Regions from separate parts of the Thermoanaerobacterium calidifontis genome, predicted to be linked through region 1. Evidence: a T-box and tRNA genes for the amino acid it is inferred to sense, from the RefSeq annotation. Region 1 holds a T-box; the other holds one or more tRNA genes.
What was found. A T-box is a leader RNA that pairs with one kind of tRNA and senses whether it is charged. The one in region 1 lies ahead of pheS (phenylalanine--tRNA ligase subunit alpha), so its partner is inferred to be a tRNA-Phe.
Positions count from the first base shown of each region.

Region 2: it has a tRNA-Phe gene. The T-box ahead of pheS (phenylalanine--tRNA ligase subunit alpha) is inferred to sense a tRNA for this amino acid. The anticodon was not compared.

Region 1 covers NZ_AP042436.1:1,783,869-1,792,470, reverse strand. The annotation lists gene thrS (threonine--tRNA ligase) at 1-750, shown strand, start outside; gene ACZ42G_RS09395 (MFS transporter) at 903-2,093, shown strand; gene ACZ42G_RS09390 (chorismate synthase) at 2,095-3,141, shown strand; ribosomal protein L20 leader region at 3,198-3,309, shown strand; gene infC (translation initiation factor IF-3) at 3,331-3,843, shown strand; gene rpmI (50S ribosomal protein L35) at 3,861-4,058, shown strand; gene rplT (50S ribosomal protein L20) at 4,078-4,437, shown strand; gene ACZ42G_RS09370 (TrmH family RNA methyltransferase) at 4,493-5,263, shown strand; T-box leader at 5,297-5,511, shown strand; gene pheS (phenylalanine--tRNA ligase subunit alpha) at 5,560-6,579, shown strand; gene pheT (phenylalanine--tRNA ligase subunit beta) at 6,592-8,602, shown strand, end outside.
Region 2 covers NZ_AP042436.1:422,650-431,251, reverse strand. The annotation lists gene ACZ42G_RS02340 (LysM peptidoglycan-binding domain-containing protein) at 1-617, shown strand, start outside; gene trxB (thioredoxin-disulfide reductase) at 649-1,557, opposite strand; gene ACZ42G_RS02330 (spore coat protein) at 1,638-1,913, opposite strand; gene ACZ42G_RS02325 (hypothetical protein) at 1,926-2,129, opposite strand; gene ACZ42G_RS02320 (MazG-like family protein) at 2,187-2,501, opposite strand; gene ACZ42G_RS02315 (FAD-dependent thymidylate synthase) at 2,511-4,028, opposite strand; tRNA gene ACZ42G_RS02310 (tRNA-Lys) at 4,153-4,228, opposite strand; tRNA gene ACZ42G_RS02305 (tRNA-Tyr) at 4,233-4,317, opposite strand; gene ACZ42G_RS02300 (iron-containing alcohol dehydrogenase) at 4,458-5,639, opposite strand; tRNA gene ACZ42G_RS02295 (tRNA-Thr) at 5,880-5,952, shown strand; tRNA gene ACZ42G_RS02290 (tRNA-Phe) at 6,223-6,295, opposite strand; tRNA gene ACZ42G_RS02285 (tRNA-Asp) at 6,318-6,394, opposite strand; tRNA gene ACZ42G_RS02280 (tRNA-Ile) at 6,413-6,488, opposite strand; tRNA gene ACZ42G_RS02275 (tRNA-Glu) at 6,497-6,571, opposite strand; tRNA gene ACZ42G_RS02270 (tRNA-Asn) at 6,578-6,652, opposite strand; rRNA gene rrf (5S ribosomal RNA) at 6,660-6,768, opposite strand; rRNA gene ACZ42G_RS02260 (23S ribosomal RNA) at 7,033-8,602, opposite strand, start outside.

The DNA of each region.
Region 1 (8,602 bases):
ATGACGCCAGATCAGGTGGAATCAGAAATCCTGGGAGTCATCAAACTTATCGACTACTTCTACAAGATATTTGGATTTGAGTACTTTGTGGAACTTTCTACGAGGCCAGAGAATTCGATAGGTTCTGACGAAGACTGGGAATTGGCAACAAACGCCTTGATAAAGGCTATGGAGCATATAGGGCTCGATTATAAGGTGAATGAAGGCGATGGAGCTTTTTACGGCCCTAAGATTGACTTTCATCTAAAGGACAGCATAGGGCGTACATGGCAGTGTGGCACGATACAGTTGGATTTTCAGATGCCTGAAAGGTTTAACTGCGAATACGTCGGTGATGATGGTGAAAAGCATAGACCTGTCATGTTGCACAGGGTGGTATTTGGCAGCATAGAAAGGTTTATAGCGATTCTCACAGAAAACTTTGCTGGTGCATTCCCTACATGGCTTGCTCCTGTGCAGGTAAAAATACTTCCGATTTCTGATAAGCACTTGGGTTATGCACAGAATATTTATGAAAGGCTATTGGAAAATGATATAAGGGTCGAGCTTGATGATAGAAATGAGAAAATAGGCTACAAGATAAGAGAAGCGCAAATGCAAAAGATACCTTATATGCTTATATTAGGCGATAAGGAAGTAGAAGCAGGAAATGTTTCTGTAAGATCAAGAAAAGAAGGAGATCTTGGATCTAAATCATTGCAAGAATTTTTATCATCCATTTTGGAAGAGATTAAGCAAAAATCCCTCTAAAAGAAATGTCCACCAACTTTGAATTGGTGGACATTCTACTGCCTTGATTGGCAAAATAAAAAATGATAATCTAAATATGTAGTGTTTTATCGGGGGGAATAATTACGGCTAAAAATAGGGAGGTCTACAAATATCTCAACTACAACATAAAGATGAATCTGCTAAATGGCATAACATTTTCAATAGGGTACAATATGATTATGCCATTTGTAGGCATATTCGCTATAAAATTGGGTGCCAACAACTACGAAGTATCTCTTATTAATTCTCTTCCAGCCCTTATGGCTTTGATTGGGATACTGCCTGCTACAATCTTTATAAATAAGGCTAAAAATGTCTTTAAGTTTGCCTACGTTTTAGAGTACATTACAAGGAGCTTTTACCTTTTAGTTGCTTTAGTTCCGTTTATGAGCAAGTTTAGACCTGAAGCGGTGGTTTTATTTGTAGGACTATTGAATTTGCCGGCTATTGTCGCAGGAATGTGTTGGCAGTCATTTATGAGCGATTTGATACCTGAGGAGTTTCGCGGCAAAGTCTTTGCGGATAGAAACATCTGGACAGGCGTATTAGGCACAGCGGCGGTATTAATAACAGGCATACTTTTGGATAGGATCAAGTTTCCATACGGTTACCAGATAATGTTTTTTATAGCATTTTTGTTTGGGATACTTGACGCCTATTATTACTCAAAGTTTCACTACGTATCCCACAAAAAAGAAGCTTCAGCGTCTATTTTAGATTCGCTAAAAACTATGATGCAATCGAGAAAGTTTATCTATTTTAGCCTTGCATCTTTTATATTTACTTTTACGTGGATGATGGCATGGCCTATATTTACCATATACAAAGTCGACAATCTCCACGCTAACAACATGTGGATGAGCATTTCAACGATTGTAGGCTCAGTAGGTTCTATTTTAACGTATAAGTGGTGGGCAAATCTCGCGGATAGAAAAGGAAATGGCATTGCATTAAGCATAAGTACCTTACTTATATCCACGATTCCAGCATTATGGGCTAAAGTTACCAGCCTCTACGTAGGTGCTGCCATAGACTTTTTTGGCGGTATGGCTACAGCAGGATACACCATGCTTTCTTTAAACTGGCTTTTGGAGCTTTTGCCTGACCACAAGGAAAAGATGAATTATATTGCCATCTATACCATCGTGACACAATTTGCCGCTTTTCTATCGCCTATTGTTGGAACGTGGTTTTATGAAATTGTGGGATATGAAGCATTCATGTATATAACGACGGTATTGAGAGTCTTGTCCAGCATATTGCTTTTTGCTGTTGCGCTATATAAAACTGAAAAAACTGTATTAAGCAAAGGGGGAGCATGATTTGAGGTATTTAACATCTGGAGAGACACACGGAGAAGCGCTTGTTGCCATCATCGAAGGTTTGCCATCAAATTTGTTTATAGATGTGGATTTCATAAATAATGAACTTAAAAGAAGGCAATCTGGCTACGGCAGAGGCGGCAGGATGTCTATTGAAAGCGATGCTGTTCACATTTTAGGTGGAGTCAGAAACAATTTGACAATTGGTGCACCACTTTCTATTCTCATTAGAAACCTTGATTATGAAAATTGGAAGGGAAAAGATGTGCCGAGAGTGACCCGACCAAGGCCAGGCCATGCAGATCTGTCTGGTGCCATCAAATATGATTTAAAAGACATGAGAGATGTTTTAGAAAGAGCTAGTGCCAGGGAAACAGCAGCGAGAGTATCTGTTGGCGCTGTAGCAAAGTTGCTTCTTAAAAACTTTGGCATAGTTGTAAAAAGCGATATATTGGAGATAGGTGGAGAAAGAGATAGAGAAAAGTGGCCTGCCCTTATAGATGAAGCAAAAAATGAAGGGGACACTTTAGGCGGTGTGATCGAAATCACAATAGACGGGGTACCAATAGGCTTAGGCAGCCATGTTCAATGGGATCGCAAGCTGGACGCCCTTTTATCCTATAGCGTCATGAGCGTCCAAGCCATAAAAGGGGTGGAAATCGGCATGGGATTTATGGCGGCGAGGCAAAAGGGTTCTTCAGTTCACGACGAAATATTTTACGATGGGCATTTTTACAGAAAGACCAACAACGCAGGTGGAATTGAAGGCGGTATTTCAAATGGGATGCCAATAGTTTTGAGAGCTTATATGAAACCTATACCAACTTTGAGAAAACCCCTTTCATCTGTTGATATAGATTCGAAGGAAGAAGTGAAAGCCACATATGAGCGGTCAGATGTGACTGCTGTTGAAGCTGCTGCAGTTGTGCTTGAAGCTGTATGTGCGTGGACTATAGCCGATGAAATGACTAAAAAATTTGGCGGAGATTCCTTGCAGGACATGGTGGAAAACTTTAATATGTATATGAAAAGAGTTGAAAAGTATTGATCTTGTGGTGAGAAGGGTATTGACTGAGATGATAAGTTGTGCTATAATTTAACATGTATTTAAAGTAGAAGCACCCGCTTCTCACCTTTCACCGCAGGTGTCAGGTTTAAAGTAAAATGTTGTTTTAGCCAAAAAGAAGCGGGTTTATACCCGCTTTATTTTTTGTAATATTTTAGGAGGTGCGTATTTATTAACAAGGAGCTGCAGGTTAATGAGGAAATTAGAGATAAGGAAGTGCGCCTCATTGATCAAGATGGTAATCAATTAGGTATAATGTCAGCAAAAGAGGCATACAAAATTGCTTTAGAAAGGCACATCGATCTGGTTAAGATTGCACCACAGGCAAATCCACCAGTATGCAAATTAATGGACTTCGGGAAATACAGGTATGAACAAAGCAAGAAAGAGAAAGAATCTAAAAAGAAGCAGAAAGTCATCAACATAAAGGAAATAAGGATGACTCCAGCGATTGAAGAACACGACTTTGGCGTAAAAGTCAAAAGCGCCATGAAGTTCTTAAAAGATGGAGATAAAGTAAAAGTGACGATAAGATTCAGAGGCAGGGAAGCTTCACACACAAATCTTGCCGAAGAACTGTTAAATAGATTTGCAAAGAGCTTAGAAGAATATGGTAATGTTGAGAAGGCCCCAAACATGGAGGGCAGAAATTTGATGATGATATTAGCACCTAAAAACGTTTAATTGAGGAGGATACGAAAATGCCAAAAATGAAAACACACAGCGGAGCTGCAAAAAGATTCGCTCTTACAAAAAACGGTAAAGTAAAGAGATCAAAAGCTTTTAAGAGGCATATACTTACGAAAAAGACGAGAAAGACTAAGAGAAACTTGAGAAAGATAGCATATTTAAGCGGTGTCGATGCAAAGAACATAAAACGCTTGATTCCTTATGCGTAAATAATTAGGAGGTATAAAAATGTCGAGGGTAAAATCAGGAAAAGTTACGAGAAAAAGACATAAAAAAATATTAAAACTTGCTAAAGGTTACTACGGTGCAAAAAGCAAACTTTTCAGAGTAGCTAACCAAGCTGTAATGAAGTCACTTAATTATGCATACATTGGAAGGAAATTAAGAAAGAGAGATTTTAGGAAGTTGTGGATTGCCAGAATTAACGCTGCAGCAAGAGCAAATGGTATTTCTTATAGCAGGTTTATAAATGGACTTAAGAAGGCTAATATAGAGATAAACAGAAAGATGTTGTCAGAAATGGCTATACACGACAACAAGGCTTTTGCAGAGTTGGTTAACATAGCAAAACAACAACTGAATGCATAATCTTATACCCGGTACATGCCGGGTTTTAACCTATATACAGGATAGTGAATGTTAAATGGTTATAACAAGCGAAAAAAATGAGTTCATAAAGGATGTAAAAAAGTTAGCGGATAAGAAATACAGATATGAGAAAAGGCTGTTTTTCGTAGAAGGCAAAAACAGCGTTTTTGAAGCATTAAAAAGCGGCTTTGAAATTGTACACCTGCTGGTTTCGGAAGATTTTAATATAGACTTTCAGATTGAAAAGGAAAAGATCGTCTTTGTGGATGAAAAGGTATTTAAGAAGATTTCTGACACTGTCGCTCCACAGATGATTATGGCGGTTATCAAGATGCCTAAGTGGGAAGTGAATGACATCATTAAAGAAGGCGGCTTCTACGTGATACTTGACGAAGTGCAAGATCCAGGGAATGTAGGCACAATAATAAGGTCTGCAGATGCGTTTAACGTAGATGGCATTTTTGCCATAAACAATACGGTAGACATATACAATCCTAAAGTATTGCGCTCTACTATGGGCTCCATATTTCACTTGCCTGTCGTAAATGATGTAGAGCCTTCAAGGCTTTTTCATGTACTTAAGAAACATGGCATAAGAATTTTGTCTACAAGTCTTAAAGCAGAAAAGTACATCTACGATTTTGACATTTCAAAAAATGCAGCGCTTATTTTCGGAAATGAGTCAAGAGGCGTAAATAGTGATTTAGATGAATTTGTAGACGATTCGTTTAAAATACCTATGGATGGCATGGCGGAGTCTTTAAATGTATCTGTGGCAGCATCTATTTGCCTTTATGAATCAGAGAGACAGAGATTGATAAAATAGCGCAAAGATGATATAATATTCAAAAAAATAAAGAAAAATGCGATGAAAGAGTAAAGTACATTACGTTTAAGTGCGACAGGGAGGCGATGCCGTAGACTGAGAGCATTGTTGGTACTGCGTAATGGAAGTTCCCTCTTAAGCAGTGTGCTGAACTGATAGTAGGCATAACCGGTTTATATCCGTTACATCAAAATGAGTGGGCTTTTAGCCAAATTAGGTGGTACCACGGTCATATCTCCGTCCTTTTTAAGATGGAGTTTTTTTATTATATTTAGGAAAGAAAGGAGAGTATTTCTTTGGAAGAGACATTGAGAAATCTACTTGAAGAAGCCAAAAAAGAGCTGTCATCTGCGGAAAGTTTAAAGACACTTGAGGAGATAAGGGTTAAGTATTTAGGGAAGAAAGGCGAACTCACGAAGATATTAAGAGGTATGGGAAGTCTATCGCCTGAAGAAAGGCCTATTGTTGGCAAAATCTCAAATGAGGTAAGAGAAGAGATCGAGAAAGAGCTTACTCAAAAAAGAGAAGAAGTGTTGAAACAGGAAAAAGAGAAAAAAATAAAAAGCGAATATATCGACATAACATTGCCCGGGAAAGTCCATGAGATAGGCCATAAACATCCTATGACAAAAGTTTTAGATGAAATAAAGGATATATTCTTAGGGCTTGGGTTTTCCATCGCCGAAGGACCTGAAATCGAGCTTGATTACTACAATTTTGAAGCGCTAAATACTCCGCCTGATCATCCAGCAAGGGATTTGCAGGATACTTTTTATATTACTAAAAACATCTTGCTTAGGACACAGACATCGCCTGTTCAGGTGAGGACGATGGAAAAAAGCAAACCACCTATAAAAGTCATATCGCCAGGTAGAGTTTATAGGTCAGATGAAATAGATGCTACACATTCTCCTGTGTTCAATCAGATAGAAGGATTGGCAGTTGATGAAGGAATAACGATGGGAGATTTGAAAGGCGTTTTAAATCTATTTGCCAAAAGGCTTTTTGGTTCAGACACAAAGACAAAATTCAGGCCTCACTATTTTCCTTTTACTGAGCCAAGTGCAGAAATGGACGTATCGTGCTTTGCATGTGGCGGAAAGGGCTGTAGAGTTTGTGGATATTCCGGGTGGATCGAGATATTAGGATCTGGCATGGTTCACCCCAATGTGCTTAGGATGTCTGGAATCGATCCTGAAAAGTATTCAGGCTTTGCATTTGGCATGGGACTTGACAGAATAACTATGCTTAAATATGGGATAGACGATTTGCGTCTTCTTTACGAAAATGACCTACGCTTTATTAAACAGTTTTAAGGAGGTTAAGACATGCTAATATCGTATTCATGGTTAAAAGACTACGTAGATTTGTCTGTTGATGCAAAAAAATTGGCTGACGATCTTACGATGTCAGGTTCAAAGGTGGAGACTATAAAAAGTTACGGGCAAGAGATAAAAAATGTAGTGATAGGAAAGATTGTATCTTTAGAAAAACATCCTGATGCTTTAAAGCTTCAAATAGGAATCGTAGATGTAGGGGAAGAAAAATTGCAGATAGTGACAGGCGCTCAAAATATCAAGGTTGGTGATTATATTCCCGTCGCACTGCATGGTTCAACACTGCCTGGCGGCGTAAAGATAAAAAGAGGTAAACTAAGAGGTGTTGAATCAAATGGAATGATGTGCTCTGCCAAAGAATTGGGATTAGACGAAAGCTTGCTTCCGGAGTACCAGAGAAACGGCATATTTATTCTTCCTGAGCTTCCTTTAGGAGACGATGTAAGAGATGCTCTTGAACTGGACGATGTGATAGAATTTGAAATAACGCCAAATAGGCCTGACTGCCTTTCAGTAGTTGGAATTGCGAGGGAGGCTGCAGCTACGTACAGAAAAAGCTACAGGATGCCTGAAGTTAAAATAAGAGAAGTTGACGACAAAAATCCAGCTACTGTAACAATCGAAGCAGATGATTTGTGCTTTAGGTACGTTGCCAGAGTCATAAGGAATGCAAAAATAGGCCCATCGCCTATGTGGATGCAAATGAGGCTGTTGAAAGCTGGTATAAGACCCATAAACAACATAGTTGACGTGACAAATTACGTTATGATGGAATTGGGACAGCCGCTACATGCCTTTGACTTAGACAAAGTCAAAAACGGGCATATAATTGTAAGAAGGGCAAAAGAAGGCGAAAAGCTTACAACTCTCGATGACAAAGAGAGGATTCTGGATAGCGATATGCTTGTAATCGCAGATGAGGAAAAGGCTATAGGCTTAGCTGGCGTTATGGGTGGTCAAAATACTGAAATAACGGATGACACAGTAAACATATTGATAGAAAGCGCCAATTTTAAAGGTAGCAATATACGGTATACATCGAGAAAACTTGGCCTTAGAAGTGAAGCATCGTCAAGGTTTGAAAAGGGACTTGATCCAGAGATTACGGTTTTGGCATGCAATAGAGCAGCACAGCTTATGGTTGAATTAAGCGGCGGAGAGATATTAGAAGGGCTTGTAGACGTATATCCAAAACCTGTAACTGAGAAAGTCTTAAGTGTGCGATATGAAAGAATAAACAAGCTTTTAGGAACAAATCTGTCTTGCCAAGAAATGAAGGAAATACTTTCATTTTTGAATTTTGGCGCCATCTGCGATGGCGAAAACTTGATAGTAAAGGTGCCAGCATTTAGAAGTGATATTGATGGTGAGGCAGATATTGCGGAAGAAATCGGGAGAATGTACGGCTACAACAACATAGAAGATACCTTATTAAAAGGAACTCAGATTACAGCAGGTGTTAAGACAAGAGAACAGAAGCTGGAAGATACCGTAAAGGATGTATTTTTGTCATTCGGATTAAATGAAGTCATAACAACGTCATTTATGGGCATGAAGGATTTAGACAGGATAAATTTGCCTGATGACAGCTATTTGAGGAATGCTGTCAAAATAATGAATCCACTTGGAGAGGATCAAGCTTACATGAGGACGACGCTTTTGCCATTCATGCTAAACGTGGTTTACACAAATTACAGCCGAAAAGTCCCAGAATTTAAAGCATTTGAAATATCGAGAGTCTTTATACCGAAATCGCTGCCTGTAGAAGAACTTCCGACAGAGATAAAAAGCGGTATAATTGCCATGTATGGACATGATGTGGATTTTCTGACGATTAAGGGTGTGGTTGAAGAACTTTTAGACGTCCTTAACATAAAGAATGTCAAATACGCAAGAAGTCAAAACCCTGCATATCATCCAGGAAGATCTGCTGATGTCATTGTAGGGGATGAAAAGATATGCGTCTTTGGCGAATTAAGCCCTGATGTTGCAGAAAACTACG
Region 2 (8,602 bases), 1.3 Mb from region 1:
ATAACATACTTTACCCATACACAATTTATCCAGGACAAATGCTTTTTATACCAGGCGGAAATACCCCAATGAAATCAGCACCTGAAGCATCTTATGCATATAACACATTTGGCGAAACCTACAACATACCAACAACACCAATGTACAATATGCCATGTCCGACAAATTACATCGTTCAGCCTGGCGACACATTGTGGAGCATAGCAAACAAATTTGGTGTTCCTCTTGATGAAATATTAAGAGCTAACTACTTTATGGATCCCAATATGATTTATCCAGGTCAGACTGTCGTCATACCATGCCCGCCAAAAACAGCTCCCAATATGCCATATAATCCACCATTTGAACATCATAAAGAAGGCAGAATGGTATACGTGGTAAAGCCTGGCGACACTCTTTACAGTATTGCCGCAAGATTCAATACTACAGTCGATGCAATATTAAGGGCAAATCCTGACATTCAAAACCCTTCCCTCATATACCCTGGACAGAGAATAATAATACCTTCCTTGAAAGAATCTGAAATCAGCAACGACACTAAAGCGCAAAGCGATGACGCTGAAAACAAAGAAAGTGAAAAGAAAGACGATAAAAAAGAAGATGACAATCAAGAATAGATAAAGCCATCCATTAATGGATGGCTTTATTTTAAAGGCTATCTATATACTTTTCAGCTACGTATGCAGCAATGGCACCATCTGCTGTTGCTGTCACTACCTGCCTTAATGTCTTTTTCCTGACATCTCCTGCAGCGAAAACGCCAGGAATATTTGTCCTCATGTCTTCATCGGTTATTATGTAACCATACTCATCTGTATCAACTATACCTTTTACTAATTCTGAATTTGGGCTTAATCCTATAGCTATAAATACACCATCAACTTTTAATGATGTTTCCTCATTAGTCTTCACATTTTTTAAGACTAATCCTTCAACACCGTATTCTCCTTGTATATCTTTTACAACAGTGTCCCAGATAAACTCTATCTTAGGATTTGCAAAAGCTCTATCTTGAAGGGTCTTAGAAGCCCTTAATTTATCTCTCCTATGAATCACATAAACTTTCTTAGCGAACTTCGTAAGGTAGTTTGAGTCCTCCATTGCAGTATCACCACCACCTACAACAGCAACTACTTGATCCTTATAAAATGCCCCATCGCACGTAGCACAATATGAAACACCCGAGCCTCTGAATTTTCTCTCTTTATCAAACCCTAACTCTTTAGGTGTAGCACCTGTAGCTATTATAATCGCTTTTGCCTCATAAGTCTTCTTGTTGGTAGTGACTTTTTTTACGCTGCCTGTGATGTCTAAGCCGACGACTTCTTCATTGTAAATCTGCAGTCCATACCTTTTTGCTTGTGACTCCATTTTGTTTATAAGATCAGGACCGCTAATACCGTCAAATCCAGGATAATTCTCTATTTCGTATGTGGTCACTATCTGTCCTCCCACATACATTTGCTCTATCATTACAGTATCTAATTTTGATCTGCAAGCATAGAGGCCTGCTGCAAGTCCTGCTGGGCCGCCACCCAGTATAATGAGATCGTACATACAATAATCACTCCTTTAAACAATACAATAATGGAAGTAGTAAGATACTACTTCCATTATTGTACCACATTTTTTTCTTTTTACATAACACCTGCTGGTTGTCTAAATTTGTTTTTCGCTTCTTGTATATCTTGCATCTGCGCTGGTTTTACCGAATACCAGCCTCTCTGACTTATGGCGTTCCAAACTTGCTTTTGTTCTTCAAAGGTAGAATTCAAAGCGTTAATAAAATCCCTTTTGAGGTTTTCATTAGCTGCTTCTGTTGCAGCATGTGAAAGCATCTCTATGGCAAGCTTGTAATCTCCTAAGACGCCCATCATTATATCTTTATCTGTCATGCCTGTGCTACCTATCATATGTATCCCTCCTTATCCTAAATTTTTCGCTATGGAATTAAAACTGTTTTGGCACCTGTCGGCCAAATTTTGACACAGAGCTTTTAACTGTTGATCCTTAAGCCTTGAAGCACTGTCATTTAAACATTTAACCATGTGTTCTTGAAGTGAAAGCACATCATCAATGTACATCAATTCTTTGCTGGAAATTTGTTGCAACTTAATTCCTCCTTTCATAATCGTTCAAATTTAATATGTGCACATGAAAAAAAAATATACGGCATTGCCGTATATTTACTTTATATATCCTTTTTTCTTCAATTTTTCAATGTGCTCTTTAAGCTTTTCATCTATGCTTATGTTGTATTGGTCTTCTAAGACAAACATCATCGATACAGCTACTTGTGCCACATCCAAAAGCTCTTCAGATATTTTCTCAGCCACATCCTTATTCGACATTTTTACGCTTTCACCATTAAGACCCCTGAATTTGCCTATAGCTTGTGCCAGCTCTCCTGCTTCCTCCATAAGCTTCAAAGCCGTCGACTCCAAAGAAGGTTTTAGATTATTCAACTTGGGCAAACTAATTGCTTTATACTCAGTCTCCATTTAATCACCTCACGACTGTTTTCTTCGCGCCAGAAATTCTACCACTTCAGGTGTCGCTTCTTTTATCAAATCAAGCATCTTAAATGAAATGTTTCTTATATCCCATTGAGCCTCCGGCGTACATCTTAAATTAGCATAGTGATCAAAAGCCCACAAATCAGTATCCATCAGAACAATCCGCCTATGAGCATTTGTAACTACATACGAGCTTGTCTCTGGCAATTTTTCACGTAGCTCCACATATAGTTTTTCAGCTTCATCAATGGCATTTTTTAATACATCTGTACATCCAGCTTTTTCAATATTTGGTGGTATTGTATACCCGTTCTCTATAGTCGGCCTATGAGCATTAAAATTAATCATTCTATGCCTTAATAGTTGATGCCATGCAGCTTCACTTAATCTCACCTGAAATTTGTACCTTACAGACCTAAAAGGCTCTATAAGATGATCAAACTGATCCATCTTAGAAGAAGCTGATTTAAGAATGTTCGCCTTTTCATCCCTTCCTAACTTCATAACCATTTTTTTAATGCTTTCAACTGATTTCCCTGTGTAAGAAAAAATGATATGCATAGTCAGTATATCGAGGAAAGTCATATCACCGCTTTTACCTGTGTAATCAATCAAAGTAACATCCGAATCCGTAAGTACATCTTCTAATTCATATTTTTTAACTAAATCTTCCATTTCTTTATTTACAGTCAATTGATATTTGGACGGGCTCAAATGTCTCATCATGCTTGGTGCAATTTTTTCTGCCTCGTCAATTATATTTCTTGCCAATATTTCTGCTTCTTTTGTGCCATGGGACTGCAATTTTCTGACTATATCTTGCAAATCAAGGGCATTTAACGCCACAGCAAAGCTGGTCTTTGCAGATAGCAGCAAAGCATATCTGGCATCCTCAAAAGCTATCTTACTTATCCTTCCGATATACGCTTTATCGCTTTCATGTTTATTCTTTTCAATAGTTGACTTCAAATAATCGGTAAGTTTGCTTACAAGCGTCTCATAAGCATCAAAAGACACGTTCCATACTTTTATAAATTTCTCTTTTAACTCTGGATAGTTTTCAAGCTCCGGAGGCATTACAAATCTGTCCCTATTCGGTCTTTGATATCTCTGGCTCCACTCTATGTAAGACGGTCTTTTATTCATCAATTCTATATCGCCAGACAAAAATCTGGAGGTATCCTCTATACACAAGTGCATCAAATTCTGCTCTGCTATAGACGAATGTCCAAACCTTTCCACCCATTTTTCATGAAAAGCTTTTGCCTTCTGCATTGCCTCATCAAGTGGAATATCTGGTGTCGTTAAAAAATCGCTTATATCAAGATCTCCTGATGTCAACGATTCTAATATGTTTAACCTCCAACTGGTGTCTTTTCTGCTTACTTTTGAATTAATAGGAGGTATTATAAATTCTGGAAGCGAATGTATAAAATAAACAGGTCCGTATAAATTCGTCACAAATTTCTTTAATAAGTTTTCTTCAGCCTCAGTCAACTTTCTCATTAACATTTTAAAACTCCTCTCGAACTTAATCATATATAAATTATATCGTAAAATAGTGAAATTTGTAACACCAAAAATAAAATAAAGGAGCCTCAAAGCTCCTCTCATCTCATATTTTCTAAAATAAAAATGGTGACCCATCCGCGATTCGAACGCGGGACACCCTGCTTAAAAGGCAGGTGCTCTGCCGACTGAGCTAATGGGTCACAATGGTGGAGGGAGATGGATTCGAACCATCGAAGGCAATGCCAACAGATTTACAGTCTGCCCCCTTTAGCCACTTGGGTATCCCTCCAACAATATCTGCTAACTTCAGCAGCGACTTTTTTATTTTATAATAAATATAACATATTGTCAAGTATAGATAGGAAATTATCTCTTTAACAATGGCAAAAAGCCGCCTTTATTCATAAGCATAAGCGGCTTTCAAACCAGTTAGAAACAATTTTTGTATATGGATACTACCTCATCTAATGATAGCTTGTATGGATCGACATTAAACAATCCACCCATTGTATCCATAGCATTCTTCGCTAATTTTGTCGCTTCATCTTCAGTTACTCCAAAGCTTGACAAGCTTAGATCTTCCATTCCTATATTTTTAATCAATTTTTTAAGCCCATTTATAAAGCACATGGCTTTTTCTTCTGCAGTATTTCCAACTATCTCCTCACCCATTGCTTTTGCTATATCTACAAATCTTTCAGGAACTTTTGAAGCCATGAAGCTAAAATAAGACACCGAAAGCATTATAAGTCCAGCACCATGCGGTATCTCTGGATGATATGCACTTAAAGCGTGTTCTAAGGAATGGTGAGAAATGCACGATGACAGTGATTCTACTATGCCTGCAGCGGTACTTGCCCACGCCAACGCAGTACGAGCTTCCATATTATTGCCATCTGCCACAGCTTTTGGAAGGTTCTCTGTAATAAGGCTTATGGATTGAAGCGCTAAAACATCACTTCCTGGCTGATTAACAGTCGCCAAATATCCTTCTACTGAGTGGAAAAATGCATCCATGCCTTGATAAGCAGTAAATTTCGGTGGAATTGACACCATTAATTCAGGATCAACGATTGAAAGTGTAGGATATGTATACTTACATCCAAACCCAATCTTCTCATTTGTCTCTGTCTTTGTCACAACAGCCCACGGATCAGACTCTGTGCCAGTACCCGCCGTCGTAGGGATAGCAACGATAGGCAATGCACCATTTTTAACTTCCATGCCTTTTCCGCTGCCTCCAGAGACGTAATCCCAATAATCACCTGGATTCTTGGCCATGACAGCTATTGCTTTTGATGAATCTATTGTACTACCGCCTCCTAATCCTATGACAAAATCACATCCATTGTCTTTTGCCACTTCTGCTCCTTCCACAACATGCTCCGCAATTGGATTAGGCAATATCTTATCATAGACGACGTAATCAACCCCATTTTGTTTTAAGTAATTAATAACTCTATCCAAATAACCATGCCTTCTCATAGAATTGCCGCTGCCTATAACCAGCAAAGCTTTCTTACCTGGCAATTTAACAGTAGCTAGCTTCTCCAGTGTGCCTGGTCCAAAAATAATTTCTGTCGGCATAAAATAAGTAAAATTAGTGTTCATATTATATAGACCCCCTCTGACTTTTAATTCATTTATAATTATCCTAACTTCTATTATGATACTCTAAATTTTAAAAGTCAAGAAATTAGACATTTTTTATTAGCCAATAATAATTATCTATTTTATATCAATATCCATTCATTAGACTTTAATTTTGATGGTTACCCAATCTATATTTCCATTTATCAAAATAGATACTTGATAAAAATCAATTTTCATGATATATTATATTAGTGTGGTGCTGGCATAGCTCAGTCGGTAGAGCAGTTGATTCGTAATCAACAGGTCAAGGGTTCAAGTCCCTTTGCCAGCTCTGGGTTTTGGAGGATTTAAGGGTATCGAGATTTTATCGATGCCCTTTTTTGTATACAAAATATATGCGAAACTAAGAAATCATTAGCAACAAGCTTCATAAATGAATTTGTAACTCAAAGAAAGAAATAAGAAAATGCGAATAAAAATAATCTGTATTTGATATAAAAAAACTAAAAAATCTTTACAAAAGATGAAATTCTTTATAGGTTAATGATATTAATAAAAAAAAGAGTTTCAACACAAATGCTAAAACTCTTTTTTTCATTAATGCCTCGAAGTGGAATCGAACCACTGACACAGGGATTTTCAGTCCCTTGCTCTACCGACTGAGCTATCGAGGCGTATTAAAATTATGTATAATAATGGCGACCCAAAAGGGGCTCGAACCCTCGACCTCCAGCGTGACAGGCTGGCGCTCTAACCAACTGAGCTATTGGGCCGCAATATCTATTAACTTATGGTGGGCCTTCAGGGACTCGAACCCCGGACCAATCGGTTATGAGCCGACCGCTCTACCAACTGAGCTAAAGGCCCTCAATTTATGGTGACCCCGACGGGATTCGAACCCATGTTACCGCCGTGAAAGGGCGATGTCTTAACCACTTGACCACGGGGCCACGTATTGGCTCCTCAGGTAGGGCTCGAACCTACAACCTACCGGTTAACAGCCGGTTGCTCCACCATTGAGCTACTGAGGAATATATTATCCGGCAGCGACCTACTCTCCCGAGTAATCAGTACCATCGGCGCTGGAGGGCTTCACTTCCGTGTTCGGTATGGGAACGGGTTTTTAACCTCCGCTATTGCCACCGGAAATCTTTCGTTCATTTTCTTTGCATATTCTTCTGAAAAAATCTTATCAACGCTCACAAATTTCGCTTTCTATATATCATCGATTCATTTCGCTACTTTGGCTAACGCCGTCTATACGTTGTGACGGCTTTCGCTTTCGCTCATACGCCAAACTACGCTACATTCATCGTGATATATCACGAAAGCTTCATTAATCGTTCGCTTTTGATAGATTTTTTCTCTATTTATGCTTTCTTAAATGAACTTTGAATACTGCACAATGCTAAAGGTCAAGTCCTCGACTTATTAGTACCGGTCAGCTGAAAGTATTTCTACTCTTACACCTCCGGCCTATCTACCTCGTCTTCTTCAAGGTGTCTTACTCCTTTCGGATGGGAAATCTTATCTTGAGGTGGGTTTCACGCTTAGATGCTTTCAGCGTTTATCCCTTCCAAACTTGGCTACCCAGCTGTGCAAAAGGCTTTGCAACTGGTACACCATCGGTTTGTCCACCCCGGTCCTCTCGTACTAAGGGCAGATCCTCTCAAATTTCCTGCGCCCGCGACGGATAGGGACCGAACTGTCTCACGACGTTCTGAACCCAGCTCGCGTACCGCTTTAATGGGCGAACAGCCCAACCCTTGGGACCTACTTCAGCCCCAGGATGCGATGAGCCGACATCGAGGTGCCAAACCTCCCCGTCGATGTGGACTCTTGGGGGAGATCAGCCTGTTATCCCCAGGGTAGCTTTTATCCGTTGAGCGACGGCAATCCCATTCTCTACCGCCGGATCACTAAGCCCGACTTTCGTCCCTGCTCGAATTGTCTTTCTCGCAGTTAGGCTACCTTCTGCCTTTGCACTCTTTCGCGCGATTTCCTTCCGCGCTGAGGTAACCTTTGGACGCCTCCGTTACTTTTTAGGAGGCGACCGCCCCAGTCAAACTGCCCGCCTGTCAGTGTCCATATGCCGGTTTACGGCTCCTATGTTAGAATTTCGGTAATATCAGGGTGGTATCCCAACGTCGGCTCCATATAGGCTGGCGCCCATATTTCTTAGCCTCCCACCTATCCTGTACAGATATTACTAAAATTCAGTGACAAGCTGCAGTAAAGCTCCATGGGGTCTTTCTGTCCTGTCGCGGGTAACTCGCATCTTCACGAGTACTACAATTTCACCGGGTCCCCCTTCAAGACAGCGCCCAAGTCGTTACGCCTTTCGTGCAGGTCGGAACTTACCCGACAAGGAATTTCGCTACCTTAGGACCGTTATAGTTACGGCCGCCGTTTACTGGGGCTTAAGTTCAGAGCTTTGGATTTTCTCCTGACCCTTCCCCTTAACCTTCCAGCACCGGGCAGGCGTCAGCTCCTATACTTCGTCTTTCGACTTAGCAGAAACCTGTGTTTTTGGTAAACAGTCGCTTGGGCCTCTTCTCTGCGGCCTTTCGGCACTCCTTCTCCCGAAGTTACGGAGTCTTTTTGCCGAGTTCCTTAATGAGGGTTCTCCCGCTCGTCTTTGGATTCTCTCCTCGCCTACCTGTGTCGGTTTGTGGTACGGGCACCTCATCCTCGATAGCAACTTTTCTTGGCAGCCCCTTCGAAACTTCGCCTTTCGGCTCCCCATCACAGCTCTTATGAGCTTTGGTACTTCACTCAAAGCTCTTTTCGTCGCTGCTTGGACGTGCTCTACCAACCGCACGCTTTTCTTATCTCGCTGCGTCCTTGCTTCTCTTTTAGCGGATTTCGGTGGTACCGGATTTATTACCGGTTCTCCATCGCCTACGCTTTCGCCTCGGCTTAGGTCCCGACTTACCCTGGGCGGATTATCCTTCCCCAGGAATCCTTAGGCTTTCGACGGT